2 regions of the Enterococcus sp. AAFC-DPL-6103 genome follow, and region 2 is predicted to be linked to the other one. Evidence: predicted binding sites of a transcription regulator. Region 2 holds the regulator's gene; the other holds the start of a gene.
The links. Region 2 encodes HrcA, which represses chaperone genes, less so after heat shock. Its sites were predicted from a motif close to TTAGCACTCNNNNNNNNNGAGTGCTAA; they were not measured.
Positions count from the first base shown of each region.

Region 1: groES (co-chaperone GroES) is a predicted target of HrcA. The motif match lies at 3,692-3,718, and genes of this name have one in related genera.

Region 1 is NZ_CM177102.1:2,258,886-2,267,637, reverse strand. Features, by position in the region: gene AC4BC3_RS10765 (PTS sugar transporter subunit IIC) at 5-1,336, shown strand; gene AC4BC3_RS10760 (6-phospho-beta-glucosidase) at 1,373-2,806, shown strand; gene AC4BC3_RS10755 (CPBP family intramembrane glutamic endopeptidase) at 2,865-3,518, opposite strand; gene groES (co-chaperone GroES) at 3,754-4,038, shown strand; gene groL (chaperonin GroEL) at 4,079-5,704, shown strand; gene AC4BC3_RS10740 (hypothetical protein) at 5,917-6,186, shown strand; gene AC4BC3_RS10735 (LacI family DNA-binding transcriptional regulator) at 6,205-7,128, shown strand; gene AC4BC3_RS10730 (MerR family transcriptional regulator) at 7,372-8,133, opposite strand; gene AC4BC3_RS10725 (HAD-IIB family hydrolase) at 8,255-8,752, shown strand, end outside.
Region 2 is NZ_CM177102.1:1,084,341-1,093,092, reverse strand. Features, by position in the region: gene AC4BC3_RS05385 (amino acid ABC transporter substrate-binding protein/permease) at 1-1,221, shown strand, start outside; gene AC4BC3_RS05380 (amino acid ABC transporter ATP-binding protein) at 1,223-1,960, shown strand; gene dnaJ (molecular chaperone DnaJ) at 2,230-3,402, opposite strand; gene dnaK (molecular chaperone DnaK) at 3,665-5,494, opposite strand; gene grpE (nucleotide exchange factor GrpE) at 5,541-6,104, opposite strand; gene hrcA (heat-inducible transcriptional repressor HrcA) at 6,201-7,244, opposite strand; gene hemW (radical SAM family heme chaperone HemW) at 7,475-8,656, opposite strand.

The DNA.
Region 1 (8,752 bases), 1.2 Mb from region 2:
TATTATGAACGAATGGATTAATGAGAAAGTTTTACCTCCGGTTTTAAAATTTGTTAATACAAAGCCTATTACTGCTTTGCGTAATGGGATGTTATATACAATGCCTTTCACCATTGTTGGTTCGGTTTTTCTATTACTAGCGAACTTCCCAGTTACAGCCGTTTCAGAATGGGTCAATAATTCTGGTCTTGCTGTTTACTTTAATCAAGCGTATGGTGCTTCATTTGCGATCATGGCAATTTTTGCAGTAGTTGGGATTGCTTATTCTTACGTTAAAGACGAAGGATTTGAAGGATTGCCAGCAGGAATGATTGCATTAGTTATCTTTTTATTAACAATGCGTTCAGATGTGACGGATGCAGAATCTGGTGTTGTAATTGGGAACGTAATTGATAAAGCTTGGACTGGTGGTCAAGGAATGATCAGTGCAATCTTGGTGGGATTATTTGTTGGATGGGGCTACACTTGGTTCCTAAAAAGAGATATTCGAATCAAATTGCCTGAGCAAGTGCCCGATAATGTGGCTAACTCATTTACTGCATTGATTCCAGCAGCTGTGTTGATCACTTTTGCAATGCTTGTATATATTTTCTTTGATGCAGTCTTCAGCACAACAATGATTCAATGGATTTACGAAGTAATCCAAAGCCCAATGCAAGGTGTAACTGATTCACTTGGTGGTGCATTGATGCTTGGTTTCTTAGTTCCATTCTTATGGTTCTTTGGGGTACATGGTTCAACGATTGTCGGCGGGATCATGGGACCAATCTTACAAGCAAATTCATTAGCAAACACAGAGATTCTTGAGTCTGGTAAAGCATTGACTGTTGCGAATGGTGGACATATCGTTACACAACAATTTTTAGATCAATTTATGACAGTCACAGGTGCTGGAATGACAATTGGTGTCGTGATGTTCATGGTTTTCTTTGCAAAATCAGCGCAGTTCAAACAACTTGGTCGTTTATCTTTAGCACCAGCTATCTTTAACATTAACGAACCAATTATTTTTGCAACACCGATTGTAATGAACCCGATTATGGCCATTCCATTTATTGCAACGCCAGTTGTTTCTGGCGTGATCACTTACTTTGCTTTGTATACAGGACTAGTTCCGTTATTCACAGCTGTACAAGTACCATGGACAACACCACCAATTATCTCAGGCTTTTTAGTAGGTGGCTGGCAAGCAGCATTGTTACAAACATTTGTTTTAGCAGTTGGTTTCTTTATCTATCTACCATTTGTGAAGAAAATCGATGCAATGAATTATGCACAAGAAAATGATCTTTCTTTTGAGGAAGCAGATCAATTAGAAGAGTCACAAGTTTTATAAACGATTTTACAAATTAACAAGAAATGAGTCGATCGTATGAGCGTATTGAGAAAAGATTTTTTATGGGGCGGTGCAGTAGCAGCCCATCAATTAGAAGGTGGTTGGCAAGAAGGAGGCAAAGGTGTTAGTGTTGCTGATGTCATGACTGCTGGAAAAAATGGTGTAGCAAGAGAAATTACAGATGGTGTGATTGAAGGCAAATATTATCCTAATCATGAGGCAATTGATTTTTATCACCACTATAAGGAAGATGTGCGTTTGTTTGCGGAATTAGGATTGAATTGTTTTCGAACATCCATTGCTTGGAGCAGAATTTTTCCAAAAGGTGACGAATTAGAACCAAATGAAACAGGATTACAATTTTATGATGACCTATTCGATGAATGTTTAAAGTATGGAATTGAACCAGTTATCACACTTTCTCATTTTGAAATGCCGTATCATTTGGTGAAAAAATATGGGGGCTGGCGAAATCGAAAAATGATTGAGTTTTTTACTCGATTTGCGGAAACTTGTTTCACCCGTTATCAAGAGAAAGTGAAATACTGGATGACCTTTAATGAAATCAACAATCAAGCAAATTTCCATGAAGATTTCGCACCATTTACTAATTCTGGTATTCGTTATGAAGAAGGCGAAGATCGCGAAGCAATCATGTATCAGGCTGCACATTATGAATTAGTAGCAAGTGCGCAGGCAGTGGAGATTGGTCATCGAATCAATCCAAACTTTGAAATTGGGTGTATGATTGCCATGGTTCCAATCTATAGTTACTCATGTAGTCCCAATGATATGATGGCAGCAACAGTTGCAATGCAAAGACGCTATTGGTTTACTGATGTGCATTGCAAAGGTCATTACCCAAGTTATATGGATGCATACTTCAAACGAAAAGGATTTGACTTAGATCGAACAGCAGAAGATGCCCATATTTTAAAGGCAGGATGTGTCGACTATATTGGCTTTAGTTACTACATGTCGTTTGCAATCAAAGATCATGGAAAAGCACCAACTTTTGATTATGATGAAGCAGCAGATTTAGTAGAAAATCCTTACGTGAAAGCATCTGATTGGGGTTGGCAAATTGATCCTATGGGCTTACGCTACGCAATGAACTGGTTCAATGAACGTTACGAAAAACCATTATTTATTGTGGAAAATGGATTTGGCGCGATCGATGAGATTGGGGAAAGCGGACAAGTTGAAGATGATTATCGTATTGAGTATTTACAAGAACATATTGCTTCAATGAAAGACGCTGTTGAATATGACGGTATTGATTTAATGGGCTATACGCCATGGGGATTCATTGACTTGGTTTCGGCTGGAACAGGAGAAATGAAAAAACGTTATGGCTTTATCTATGTTGATAAGGACAACGAAGGAAATGGGACATTGGCAAGAAGCAAGAAAAAATCGTTTGATTGGTATAAGGAAGTTATTGCTACGAACGGTGAAACATTAAGCTAAAAAAAACTGCGACAAAATCTCAAATGATTTTGTCGCAGTTTTTAATTGAAGGTGAAAATTATTTTTGGATCAACAACTGTACAACGATAACTAATGTATTCATACCAACGTGTGTGATCATCGAAGTCCAAATTCGACCAGTTGATTTATACAATAAACTAAAGAAGAAACCCAAAAAAAAGTAAACTAATAGATGTCCATCTGCATGTGCAACGGCAAAAAGTAGAGAACTGATTACAGCGCCTACCCAAAAATTAGAGTAGTGACTAATAAGACCTAGAATGCTACGACGAAAAACAAGTTCTTCCATAATTGGGCCACCAATAGTCGTTGCTAAAATAAAGGCAGGTGCTTTTAAAATCATCTGGATGATATTTTGCGTATTTTCAGATGGAGCGCTTTGACCAAATAAAAAAGTTTCTATTCTGACAGCTACACCTTGTAAAAGGATCGCTATCAAAATACCACCTAATCCAAGCAAAATGATTTCAGGAACACTTGCTTTGGGTACATCTGCTTCTATCGTTAAAGGTTCTTTTTGCTTAAAATACAGAAATAGTAGAATCAAAGCTCCTAGTAAATACGTGATCGTTGTCGCTGAAATCAAACCAGTCGAAGTAGTAACAATACCAGTAATGCTCAAAAGTACAGGGGAAACAAAAACTAAACCGTAGCAAAAAATGCTTAGTAGACTATATTTTTTTAATGACATAAAATTCCTCCTTGCAGGCTCTTATAAAAGATGGCTTACCTGTGTTAGTAGTCAAGATTTATTGGTAATTATACCATACGAAAGTTGTTCGCCGATGAAAATAAAAAATCAGATTTCTTTGATTTAAAAAGCTTGCAAAAAAGGAGCAGAATGAGTATTATTAAAAATGTAGGTTAGCACTCGATGAGTAAGAGTGCTAACAGAACTAAAAATCGTGTTATCGGAGGGATTTATCGTGTTAAAACCATTAGGTGACCGTGTCATCATCGAAGTCGCAAAAGAAGAAGAAAAAACTGTGGGAGGAATCGTCTTAGCTTCCTCTGCAAAAGAAAAACCACAAACTGGTAGAATCGTTGCGGTTGGTGAAGGCCGTTTATTAGAAAACGGTGAAAAAGTTCCTGCCGCTGTTAAAGAAGGCGATCAAGTAATGTTTGAAAAGTATGCCGGAACAGAAGTGAAATTTGAAGGCAAAGAATATTTGATCGTTTCTGGCAAAGATATTATGGCGATCGTTGAGTAAAGTTAGATAAATAAAATTTATTATTGAGGTGAAACCAATCATGGCAAAAGAATTGAAATTCGCAGAAGACGCACGCGCAGCAATGCTTCGTGGCGTAGATAAATTAGCTGATACAGTAAAAGTTACTTTAGGGCCAAAAGGTCGTAATGTTGTTTTAGAAAAATCTTATGGTTCTCCATTGATTACTAATGATGGGGTAACAATTGCAAAAGAAATTGAATTAGAAGATCATTTTGAAAACATGGGTGCAAAATTAGTTTCTGAAGTTGCTTCAAAAACGAATGATATTGCAGGTGACGGTACAACTACTGCTACTGTTTTAACACAAGCAATCGTTAGAGAAGGTTTGAAAAACGTAACTGCTGGTGCTAATCCTTTAGGTATTCGCCGAGGAATTGAATTAGCTACAAAAGCAGCAGTAGAAGAATTACACAATATTTCTACAGTTGTTGATTCAAAAGAAGCAATCGCACAAGTTGCTGCTGTTTCTTCTGGTTCAGAACAAGTGGGTCATTTGATTGCAGATGCAATGGAAAAAGTCGGTAACGACGGGGTAATCACAATTGAAGAATCAAAAGGAATCGAAACAGAATTAGATGTTGTTGAAGGAATGCAATTTGACCGTGGGTATTTATCACAATACATGGTCACTGATAATGACAAAATGGAAGCTGTTTTAGATAATCCTTATATCTTGATCACAGATAAAAAAATCTCAAATATTCAAGATATCTTACCTTTATTAGAACAAATTTTACAACAATCTCGTCCATTATTGATCATTGCAGATGACGTAGATGGCGAAGCATTACCAACATTAGTCTTGAACAAAATTCGTGGAACATTTAATGTAGTTGCTGTCAAAGCACCAGGATTTGGCGACCGTCGTAAAGCAATGCTTGAAGATATCGCTATTTTGACAGGTGGTACAGTGATCACTGATGACTTAGGTCTAGAATTGAAAGATGCAACGGTTGATAACTTAGGAAATGCTTCAAAAGTCGTTGTTGATAAAGATAATACAACAATCGTTGAAGGTTCTGGCGATAAAACAGCAATTGATGCACGTGTTCAATTGATCAAAAACCAAATTGCTGAAACAACTTCTGATTTCGATCGTGAAAAATTACAAGAACGTTTAGCTAAATTAGCTGGTGGTGTTGCAGTTGTCAAAGTTGGTGCGGCGACTGAAACTGAGCTAAAAGAATTGAAATTACGTATTGAGGATGCGCTAAATGCTACTCGTGCTGCCGTAGAAGAAGGCATGGTATCTGGTGGTGGTACTGCATTAGTGAATGTCATTGGTAAAGTTTCTGAAGTAGAAGCTCAAGGTGACGTAGCAACAGGGATTAAAATCGTTGTTCGTGCATTAGAAGAACCAATTCGTCAAATCGCTGAAAATGCTGGATATGAAGGCTCAGTAATCGTTGACAAATTGAAAAATGTTGAACTTGGTACTGGATTCAATGCAGCAACAGGCGAATGGGTAAACATGGTGGAAGCCGGTATCGTTGACCCAACGAAAGTAACACGTTCTGCATTGCAAAATGCTGCTTCCGTTTCAGCGTTGTTATTAACAACTGAAGCAGTTGTTGCGGATAAACCAGAACCAGCTGCTCCTGCTGCTCCAGCGATGGATCCATCAATGATGGGCGGTATGATGTAGTAATCTAACATATATAAAAGAGAGCTGTATGGTTACAGCTCTCTTTTATTGAATGAGGTATCTACAGATAAAGAACAATCATCTAAATAAAAAAGAAGACAGTTGACGAATTCATCCGTCAACTGTCTTCTTTTTTGTTATCAAAACGTTTTGCTTGCTCTGGGACGCGTTTCATAAATTATACTCGAACTATCAAGAAGGAGGGCTTACCTATGCATACTTATGTGAAAATTTTGGGAACATCAAGCACTTGTTTTTACGCGTTGGTAGATTGTCGTGAAAATAAATTAGTTTTAAAAAGTTTTCAAGGCCTGAATAAACCAGTGATAGAAAAAATTGATATCAGCGAGTTAACCAATTTAACCAAAGATACCTTTTGGGGCGGACAACGAATTAGTTTTTATTATCAAGAAAAGTTGTATCAATTTTATGAATGTGGGCCAGCTGTGATAGACTATCTACAAGAAAAACTTTTCGTTTAAGGTAGGTGGATTGACATCGTGGCAACTATTCGAGATATTGCACGTTTGACAGGCTATTCCGTTTCGACTATTTCTCGAGTTATTAATGAACACCCTTATGTGGATGAAAAGAAACGTGCAGAAATTTTAGCGGTTATGAAGGAACTAGATTATATTCCTAATGCAAATGCACGAACATTAAGTTATGGGGAAACGAAAAATTTGGGCGTCATTTTGCCCTATACTAATCACCCCTACTTTGATCAGCTGATTAGCGGAATCACTGAGGCAGCCTTTGATTCCAATTATAAAGTCACTTTATTACCAACAAATTATCAAATAAATCGTGAGAAAGCGTATCTCGAAGAATTTGCAGCAAAAAGATTTGATGGCCTAGTTGTAACATCACGTGCTAATTCATTAGAAACACTGAAGGCATATCAAAAATATGGTCCTATTATTTTTTGTGAAGAAATCAAAGATGAAAAGTCAAGTTGCGTATTTATCGATCGGGAGCAGTCGATTACAGAAGCATTGGATTATTTACAAAAAGTTGGTGTCAAAAAATTGGGTGTTACTTTAGGAAGGAGTAGCCGAATCAGTTTCAATTCTAAAATCACCTTACAATTATGTCGGAAACTCTATCCAAATTTTGAAGAAGAAATGGTTATCTGGGACTGTATTGGGTTGGAAGATGGAATCAAGGCGGGGACCTTTTTTAATGAGCATCCAGTAGACGGTATTTTTACAAATGCAGATATGGTTGCAGCTGGTATCCTCAAAGCATTTCCTAAAGGAAGAGCACCTAAATTAGTTGGCAGAGATAATCTGTATGTGAGTGAGCTATTGAACTTTTCCACCATTGACCATCACTTGAAAAAGTGTGGGGAAATGGCATTTTACTTATTCTTGAAAAAGAAACCTGAACAAATCAAGATTCCATATGAATTTATTCAAAGATAAAGATAATTGGAACGAACTAATAGAAAAAATGATTAGTGATTTTAAGAGATCTGGTTATAAAATAATAAAAAAGACTGGAATAGCTTTATGTGATGCCACAAAAAGTTCGATTTTCAAATGGAACTTTTGATGGACACTTGAGTAGGCTATCCCAGTTTTTTTCTTCGGATAAATCAAAACAGAATGGAATGAAATAATCCATTCATTTTTTCCTAGAACGGATAAAGGATCAAAAAGTAATCATTATTTATTCGTATAATATTGAATGATTTCATTCAATGCTTTGGTTGCACCATTCCCACTGCGATCATCATAATAAGCGGTAAAGCGCTCATCTGCTAGATACATTTGTCCCAAGCCCTGGTGAGCTTGTGGTGTATAAGTAGACCAACTAAATGCTAACCATTCTTTGTGCGCGTCAAAAATGGCCTTCGCTAGTGGTTGATCTAGTTCCGGCTGTGTAAGATAAGTTGCTAAATCTGTTAAAAGCTGTTCTTCAATTACCTGCATTTCTTGAAATTGTTGCTCAGTCATATTTGCCCATTTTTGATTGGCTTCCTCAACTGTTTTTTCGCCATATTTTTCTCGGATCTCTTGTCCAAATTGTTCTTCATTTTCGCTGATTTTTTGTTGTTTAAATCCTTCGAATTTTTCTTGGTCTGACATGGTTATTCCTCCTTCGTAACTAGTAAGTGTTTTTTGAACAGTTGTCAAAAGGGCGTCGATTTGTGCACGTTTCTTTAATAGCAGTTGCTGATGGTTACGTAATGCTTGCTGTTGATCAAAGTCTGGTTGGTTTAGTAATTCCTGAATTTGTTCAAGTTTGAACTCAAGTGAGCGATAAAATAAAATCTGTTGGAGCCGATCAATCTCTTTTGCACCATAGATGCGATAACCAGAAGAGTTGATCTTAGCTGGTTTAAGCAATCCAATTTCATCATAGAAACGTAATGTTCGGGGACTGACACCGGATAACTCTGCTATTTTTTTAATTGTATATTCCATTTTTTCCTCCTGACAATTGCTAGAATACTCCCTCACGTAACGAGAAGGTCAAGGAAAAATTTCAAAATCCTATTAAAAATTATGTTATACTATTTTATAAGAAAAGGAAAAGGAGAAATCAATGAACATTGTTTTTTCAGATATTGATGGTACGTTTCAAGAGCTAGGAAAAGAAATCCCATCGATTAATCGCGAAGCCATTCAAGCATTGCAAGCAAAGGGAGATCATTTCGTTTTTGTCACAGGACGAGGATATGACTTAGTCAAGCAAATGAATGATGAGTTGTTAATTGATTGTGATGTTATTTTTGGAAATGGTGCAGGCATTAAAAAAGTAGGTGAGCCTGAGCGTTACACTAGCACCCTAACGCACCAAGAAACAAAAGAAGTGATTCAAATTTTAGAAAAGCAAGAAATTTTATACTTTGTTCATACAGATCGTGGTGTGGTGATACGCCCAACAAAAGAATACACGAAACAGCTAAGTGCGCTGCGAGAATCATTAGAAAAACTTGGAGAACAAGGTAAACGAATCATGGATTATAAAGAACAATATTTTGAAAACGATTGCGTACATACGGAAGATATTGCAAAATATCTTTCCGAAAGACCTGAAACA
Region 2 (8,752 bases):
ATGGACTATCGCGGATTTTCCGCTGCGTTACAAGCATTAGAGTCTGGACAAGCTGATGGCATGATTGCCGGAATGACCGTCACAGATGAACGTAAGCAAAGTTACGATTTTTCTGATACTTATTTTGATAGCGGAATTCAGTTGGGCGTAAAACAAGGTGATACATCAATCAAATCCTACAAAGATTTAAAAGGGAAAACAGTTGGTGCCAAAGTCGGAACCGAAAGCGCTGAATTCCTGAGCAATCATGAAGAAGAATATGGCTACAAAATCAAGTACTTCGACGCTGCTGACCAATTATATGACGGTCTGAAAGTTGGTGCGATTGACGCAATCATGGATGACTACCCTGTTCTTGGTTATGCTATCAAACAAGGTCAAAAAATTGATACCCCAATGCCAAAAGAATCTGGTGGTAAATATGCCTTCGCAGTTAAAAAAGGTGAAAACCCAGAACTTTTAACGATGTTCAATGAAGGACTTAAAGAGTTAAAGCGCACAGGCGCCTATGACAAAATCATTGATAAATATGTAGCTACTTCAAATGAGTCAGCAGACTCAACCAAAGACGAATCAACAATCATCGGTTTAATCAAAAACAATTACAAACCATTATTACGTGGTTTTTGGATGACAATCGTTCTTGCTCTAGTCTCTTTCGCTTTGGCACTAGTAGTGGGTGTTATTTTCGGATTATTCAGTGTCTCACCTATTCGTGCACTACGCATGATAGCAAGCATTTACGTTGATATCATTCGTGGAATTCCAATGATGGTACTTGCCTTCTTCATTTTCTTTGGCTTACCTGGAATTGTTGGATTTACAATTCCAGATTTCATTGCTGGCGTTATTACATTGACCTTAAACGCGAGTGCGTATATTGCAGAGATCGTTCGTGGCGGTATCAACGCCGTTCCCGTTGGACAAATGGAAGCTTCGAGAAGTTTAGGGTTGTCTTATAACCGAACAATGCAAAAAATCATCTTGCCACAAGCTATTCGAATCATGCTTCCTTCATTCGTTAACCAATTCGTTATCTCATTGAAGGATACAACAATCATCTCTGCAATCGGAGTAGTCGAATTACTACAAGCTGGTAAAATTATCGTTGCCCGTACCACACAAAGTACGTATGTTTACTTAATTATCGCAGTCATGTATTTAATCTTGATTACCGCTTTAACAAAATTAGCGAAAGTTTTAGAAAAGAAGGTGAAGTAAGATGTCAGAAAAAATCTTAGTTGAACATCTTGTAAAAAAATATGGTGAAAATACTGTATTAAATGATATCAACGTCTCAATCAACGAAGGCGATGTCGTTTGTATCATCGGCCCTTCTGGTTCAGGAAAAAGTACTTTCCTACGCTGCTTAAATCGTCTAGAAGAGCCAACGGATGGTGACATCATCATCGACGGCGCTCATTTAATGGATAAAAACACAAATATCAATCTTGTTCGTCAGCATATCGGAATGGTGTTCCAACACTTTAATTTATTCCCTCACCTTTCTGTTTTAGAAAATATTATTCTTGCGCCAATGGATTTGAAAAAGGAATCTCGCGAAGAAGCAGAAAAAAAAGCCATCAAGCTATTAGATACAGTTGGCTTAGCTGATAAAAAAGATATGTCACCAGAAATGCTCTCAGGCGGACAAAAACAACGTGTTGCGATTGCGCGTGCATTAGCAATGAACCCAGACATCATGCTTTTTGATGAACCAACCTCTGCACTTGATCCAGAGATGGTCGGTGATGTTCTGAACGTCATGAAAAAACTTGCAAAACAAGGAATGACCATGGTTATCGTTACTCACGAAATGGGCTTTGCCAAAGAAGTCGCTAATCGTGTCATGTTCATTGACGGCGGAAACTTCCTTGAAGACGGAACACCTGAACAAATTTTTGAAAATCCACAAAACGAACGCACAAAAGATTTCCTAGATAAAGTTTTAGATATTTAACCAGAGAACCTGAAACAGTTTCAAAACATGAAAAGCATCGTCAAAATCTTGAACAAGATTTTGACGATGCTTTTTTGATTCATATTCTAGAAGAACTAATCATTGCTAAGCACTTCTTTTTATCACTCGTGTCCTTCATTACCAAAGGACTTACGAGTGTATCACAACCCGTTTTTTGATTCAGTTTATTTTCAAAAAGTTCACTTTATTAAGTAAGCAGATAAACAATAAAACGGTGAAGTGACATATTTGTCGACTTCACCGTTTTATTATTTACGCTTTTTTCCGCCAAAAGCATCCTTCATCTTATCGAAAAAACCATCTTCTTGCTGTTCTTCGACTTTCATTCCACCTGCTTCAGCAAATGAGCGTAACGCTTCTTTTTGTTGCTCATTTAAGTTCTTCGGTGTAATTAGTTTCACTTTCACGTGTTGGTCACCTGTTGCACCACCACGTAGTTTAGGTGCACCTTTTCCGCGAAGACGGAAGTTTGTTCCTGTTTGTGTCCCTGCTGGAATTTTTAATTTAACATCCCCATGAACAGTTGGAACTTGAACTTCATCTCCTAAAGCTGCTTGTACAAAACTTAATGGTAATTCGTAATAGATTTCTGAACCATCACGATCAAAAATATTACTTTCTTCTACACGGAAGACTACATATAAATCACCGAACGGCCCACCGTTTTCACCTGCTTCACCTTGACCAGCTAAACGCATTTGTTGTCCTTCTTCGACACCAGCTGGTACATTTACTTTCACAGAGTGAGCTTTCTTTTCATGACCTGAGCCATGACAAGTTGGACACGGTTCTTTGATTTCTTTTCCAGTACCGTGACAAACATCACACGTTTGACGACTCATCACGCGCCCTAGTGGCGTTTGACGTTCAACATTGATTGTCCCTGAACCATGACATTTTTGACATGTAATTGGTTCCGTACCAGGTTTTGCACCATTCCCATGACAAGTGTGACAAACTTCTTCGCGGTTATATTTGATTTCTTTTTCAACACCAAAGATTGCTTCCTCAAAACTCAAATCAATTGTGTATTGCAAATCAGCTCCTTGGCGAGGTGCCGTCGGATCAACTGAACGACCTCCGCCTCCTCCAAAGAAAGAGTCAAAGATATCTTCAAAACCACCGAAGCCACCTCCACCTCCAGAGAACCCGCCAAAGCCACCGAAGCCGCCTCCGCCTCCAGCGCCATAATTTGGATCTGTGCCAGCATGACCATATTGATCGTACGCAGCCCGTTTTTGTGGGTCACTTAAAATTTCATAAGCCTCAGATACTTCTTTAAATTTTTCTTCTGCATCTGCTTCTTTGTTAATATCAGGATGATATTTCTTAGAAAGTTTACGATAAGCTTTCTTTATTTCATCTTCTGAAGCCCCTTTTGAAATTCCTAAGACTTCATAATAATCACGTTTCGTTGCCATAGGCTTTCCTCCTATTGGTTCTAATACATCAAATTCACATCGCTTGTAATCATATCACATTTTAGACGAAACCAAAACTGCTGCATGCATTCTTTCAAAAGAAAAAGACTGTGGCAAAAAGTCGGATCGACTTTCCCCATAGCCTTCTCTTTTTTACGAATAGGTAGACAGTCCAGAAAAGATGGCTTTAGCCGAATCTACAGATTTCAGCTAAGTCCAAGTTTCCCTGTTTTGGTCTACTCCTAGCACACTAGGGAACTAATTATTTGTCGTCACCGTCGACTTCTTCAAAGTCAGCATCAACGACATCGTCTGCTCCGCCTTGTGCTGCTTCAGGATTTTCTTGTGCTTGTTGTTGTGCAGCTTGTTCATATAATTTAACTGTTAAGTTTTGAACGATTTCATTCAAAGCATCACGTTTTGTTTTCATTTCTTCAATGTTATTTGCTTCAACTGCTGCTTTTAATTCATCGCGAGCCGCTTCTGCTTTTTGAACTTCTTCTGCGTCTACTTTACCTTCTAATTCTTTCAATGTTTTATCAACTGAGAATAATAAAGCATCTACGTCATTGCGAAGATCCACTTCTTCTTTACGAGCTTTGTCAGCTTCTGCATTTGATTCTGCATCTTTTACCATACGTTCGATTTCTTCGTCTGATAAACCTGATGAAGATTTGATAGTGATCTTTTGTTCTTTTGAAGTACCTAGATCTTTTGCTGATACATTGACGATTCCGTTTTTATCAATATCAAAAGTAACTTCGATTTGAGGAATACCACGTGGTGCTGCAGGAATATCAGTTAATTGGAATCTTCCTAATGTTTTGTTATCAGCAGCCATTGGACGTTCACCTTGTAAAACATGAATATCTACAGCCGGTTGGTTATCAGCAGCTGTTGAGAATACTTGTGATTTACTTGTTGGGATCGTTGTATTACGATCAATCAATTTAGTAAAGACTCCACCCATTGTTTCGATACCTAATGATAATGGTGTTACATCAAGTAAAACAACATCTTTTACATCACCAGTAATAACGCCACCTTGAATTGCTGCACCCATTGCAACAACTTCATCAGGGTTTACTGATTTATTTGGTTCTTTACCAGTTTCTTTTCTTACAGCTTCAACAACTGCAGGAATACGAGTTGAACCACCAACTAAGATTACTTCATCGATTTCAGATTGTGATAAACCAGCATCTTTTAATGCTTGGCGTACTGGAATTTTTGTACGTTCAACTAAGTCAGCTGTCAATTCATCAAATTTCGCACGAGTCAATGTCATTTCTAAATGCAAAGGTCCTGCTTCGCCAGCTGTAATAAATGGCAAGCTGATTTGAGTGCTTGAAACACCTGACAAATCTTTTTTCGCTTTTTCAGCAGCATCTTTCAAACGTTGTAAAGCCATTTTATCTTGACCAAGGTCTACGCCGTTTTCTTTTTTGAATTCCGCAACCATGTAATCAATGATCTTGTTATCAAAGTCATCCCCACCTAAATGGTTGTCACCAGCTGTTGATAGTACGTCAAAGACACCATCACCTAATTCAAGGATTGATACGTCAAATGTACCACCACCAAGGTCAAATACTAAGATTTTTTCGTCGCGGTCTGTTTTGTCTAAACCATAAGCTAAAGCTGCTGCTGTTGGTTCATTGACAATACGTTCAACTTCCAAACCAGCAATTTTACCAGCATCTTTTGTTGCTTGACGTTGTGCATCGTTAAAGTATGCAGGAACAGTGATAACTGCTTTCTCAACTTTTTCACCTAAGTAATCTTCAGCAAAGCCTTTGATATATTGAAGAATCATTGCAGAAATTTCTTGTGGTGTGTAAGATTTTCCTTCCACTTCTACTTTATATCCAGGTTCGCCAATGTGACGTTTGATTGATGAAATTGTATTTGGGTTAGTTACAGCTTGACGTTTTGCCACTTCACCAACTTGGATTTCACCATTTTTAAATGAAACTACAGAAGGTGTTGTACGGTTTCCTTCTGGGTTTGCGATAATTTTTGCTTCGTTTCCTTCTAATACAGCAACTGCAGAGTTTGTTGTACCTAAGTCAATACCAATAATTTTAGTCATATTAACGTCTCCTTATTAAATAAAATTTATTTTATAGTTGCACGAATTACTGCGCGACAATGACCATTGTTGGTCTTAATACGCGATCGTGTAATTTGTATCCTTCTTGCAAAACTTCTACAATCGTATCTGCCGGCAACTCATCAGATGCAGGAACAGTTTGGACTGCTTGGTGAAGCATTGGGTCAAACGTTTCGCCTTTCGCAGGAATTTTTTCGATTCCTTCTTCTTTAAGTGCAAAACGGACACCTTCTAATACCATTTCGACACCTTTTTTCAAGCTAGCACCTTGTTCGTCTGAAACTTCTGTTGCTAGCGCTCGTTCTAGGTTGTCAATTGAAGGCAATAATTTTTTTGCTAAATCTTGCGAACGATATTTTTGCAATTGTTCACGTTCATTTTTTCCGCGATTTGCCATATTGGCAATTTCAGCTCGGGCGCGTAGGAACTTATCTTCCATTTCTTCTAAGTCAGCTTTCAAGTTGACGATTTCAACATTTTCCACTTCAACTTCTGAAACACCTGAGTCTTCCGCAGCTTCTGTATCGACTTCCAAATCTTGCTGGATGTCTTTTAATTCTTTGTCTAATTCCTCTTGGTTTTCTTTCACGATACAGTCTTCCTTTCATTATTCAGTCAGCTGTCTTGATTATTCATACTAAAAATCAGATTAGCTGCTATCAATCTTAGAAATACGGACTTACGATCATGAGCCAGATAAATCAAGCAAACGATAGTAATCAGCCAGCTTATTCGCTAGTTCTTTTCGATAGACATCAACCAAACCAAACATTCGTGAATAAGGCATGCTTGTTGGTCCGAGTAAGGCAATGGTTCCTCGACCATGCCCATCAATTTCATAACTTGCTTGAATCATACTCATGTTTTGTAGCAAATCATTACCTAATTCAGAGCCAATCTTAATATGAATATTACTATCCATTGGAACAATCATTTGAGTAAGCTCGTCGGAATCTCTCATTAAAGAAAACATCGACTTAAACTGATTCAAATCTTGATGGGGTTCATAATCAAGTAGATTCATTTGTCCACTCACATAAATTTTATCTTCAAATACTTGACCTAAAACAGCATCAAATAAATAAGAGATACCTTCCGTTGATTGGAAATATTTATGTAAGATCATTGGGATCTCTGTTCGTAATTTTTGATAAACAGTCATTAGTGGATCTCCCACCAAGCGGTCGTTAACAAGCCGAACCATTTTTTCTAAATCTTGACTCCCCAAATTTGCTGGAAGAGTAAATACCTGACTTTCAACATTACCTTTATCCGTCACCACGATAGCAATGATTTGCCGATGGTTTAACGGAACGATTCGGAAACCCGTTAATCGGCGATCTTTCACTTCTGGTCCCAACGAGAATGTCGTATAGCTTGTCAATTCAGACAAGATTTCAGCAGATTGACGTATGATTTCGTTGATCTCATGAAATTCTTTCCCTAAAGACTGCCTAATCACTTGCAAATCATCATTTGTTACACGAGTTGGTTTTAATAAATGATCCACATAATAACGATACCCCATTGCAGATGGAATTCGGCCAGAGGAAGAATGAGTTTTTAATAGTAGCCCGTCTTCTTCTAGCGCCTTCATATCGTTACGAATCGTCGCTGAACTCGCTTCAATTCCCTCGGCCATTAGCGTTTTGGAACCAACGGGTACGCCACTACTCGTATAGTTTTGGATGATCAGACGCAAAATATCACTTTGTCTCTGTGTTAACATCTTCCATCACCTCTCATTAGCACTCCTATCTTCTAAGTGCTAACCTACTTACTAATATAACAAGCCGCCTGCTTTCTGTCAAGAAAAACACATCATTTTTTAGCACTCTTCCATTCCGAGTGCTAACGATAGATTTTATTCAAAAAAGAGCGAGAAATCAATATTTTTTTGACTTCTCGCTACGCAATTATTTGTGATTATTTTTTTATTTAATTAAATTTAAACAATTTTTATTTATTAATTTCCGTTTTTGGTAACAAAAATTTTTCAAAAACTTCGTTCCCTAAAAATGTACCTTTGGAGGTTAAATAAATTCTTTCGTCCGCATTCACTAACAAGTCTTCTTTCACTAATGCATCTAATGTTGACTGGTAGAGTGACTCTATCGTTTGTTGATAACGATCATAAAAATGTTGTTTGCTGATACCGGATTTTTTACGTAAACCCAAAAACATTTCCTCTTCAATCTGATTATTTCGTGATAATTTCTCTTTTTCTAAAATTGGTAAGTTTCCTTCACGCAACGGATGTAAATAATGTTGGATTGGTCCTTTATTTCGATAACGCGTTTGATCGAGATACCCACTTGCCCCTGCACCAAAACCAAAGTAATGATCATTGTTCCAATACATTAGATTGTGTTGTGATTCATGACCGGTCAGCCCAAAATTACTAATTTCATATTGATGACGGCCATGTCGTTCCATTGCTTCAATCGTTTCCTCAAACATCTGCGTTTCTGTTTCTTGATCAGGCAACTCCAATCGCCCTTGTCTCACCCAATTCATGAACATCGTTTTGTTTTCCAAAATCAATGAGTATAAAGAATAATGCGGCAAATCTAGTGTTAATGCTTTCTCCAATGTATCACGATAATTTTCAAGTGTTTGTCCAGGCAAAGCATAAATCAAATCGATACTTACATTAGAGAAGCTTTCTGCTTCCAAAAATGACATTGTTTGGTATACATCTTCTGCAGTATGTTTTCTACCAATTTTCTTTAACAAACGATTATCAAAGGTTTGGACTCCCATAGATAAACGGTTCACATCATAATTTTTCATAACCTGTAACTTTTCACGAGTTAAATCACCTGGGTTCGCTTCAACAGTAAATTCCTTTCCAGATCGAAAAGGTAAAATATCACGGGCACCTGCTAACAAACGATCCAATTGTTGTGCGGATAGTGAAGTTGGTGTCCCCCCACCAATATAAAGTGTTTCTAAATCAGCTATAGGGTGTTTCTCCATCATCAATTCCATCTCTTTTAGTAACATTTCGACATACTCATCAACTGGTTGCCCCTCTAAAAAAACTTTATTGAAGTCACAGTAATAGCAGATATGCTCACAAAATGGAATATGGATATACGCAGAAGTTTTACGTTCTGCGGAATTAGTTGTTTCATTCATTAATTTTCTTTCTCCTTACGTCGAAAAGTCGTACCATTTTTCGACCTTCTTTTCGATCACTCATATAAAAGCATACTAACTGTATTTCATGAACAA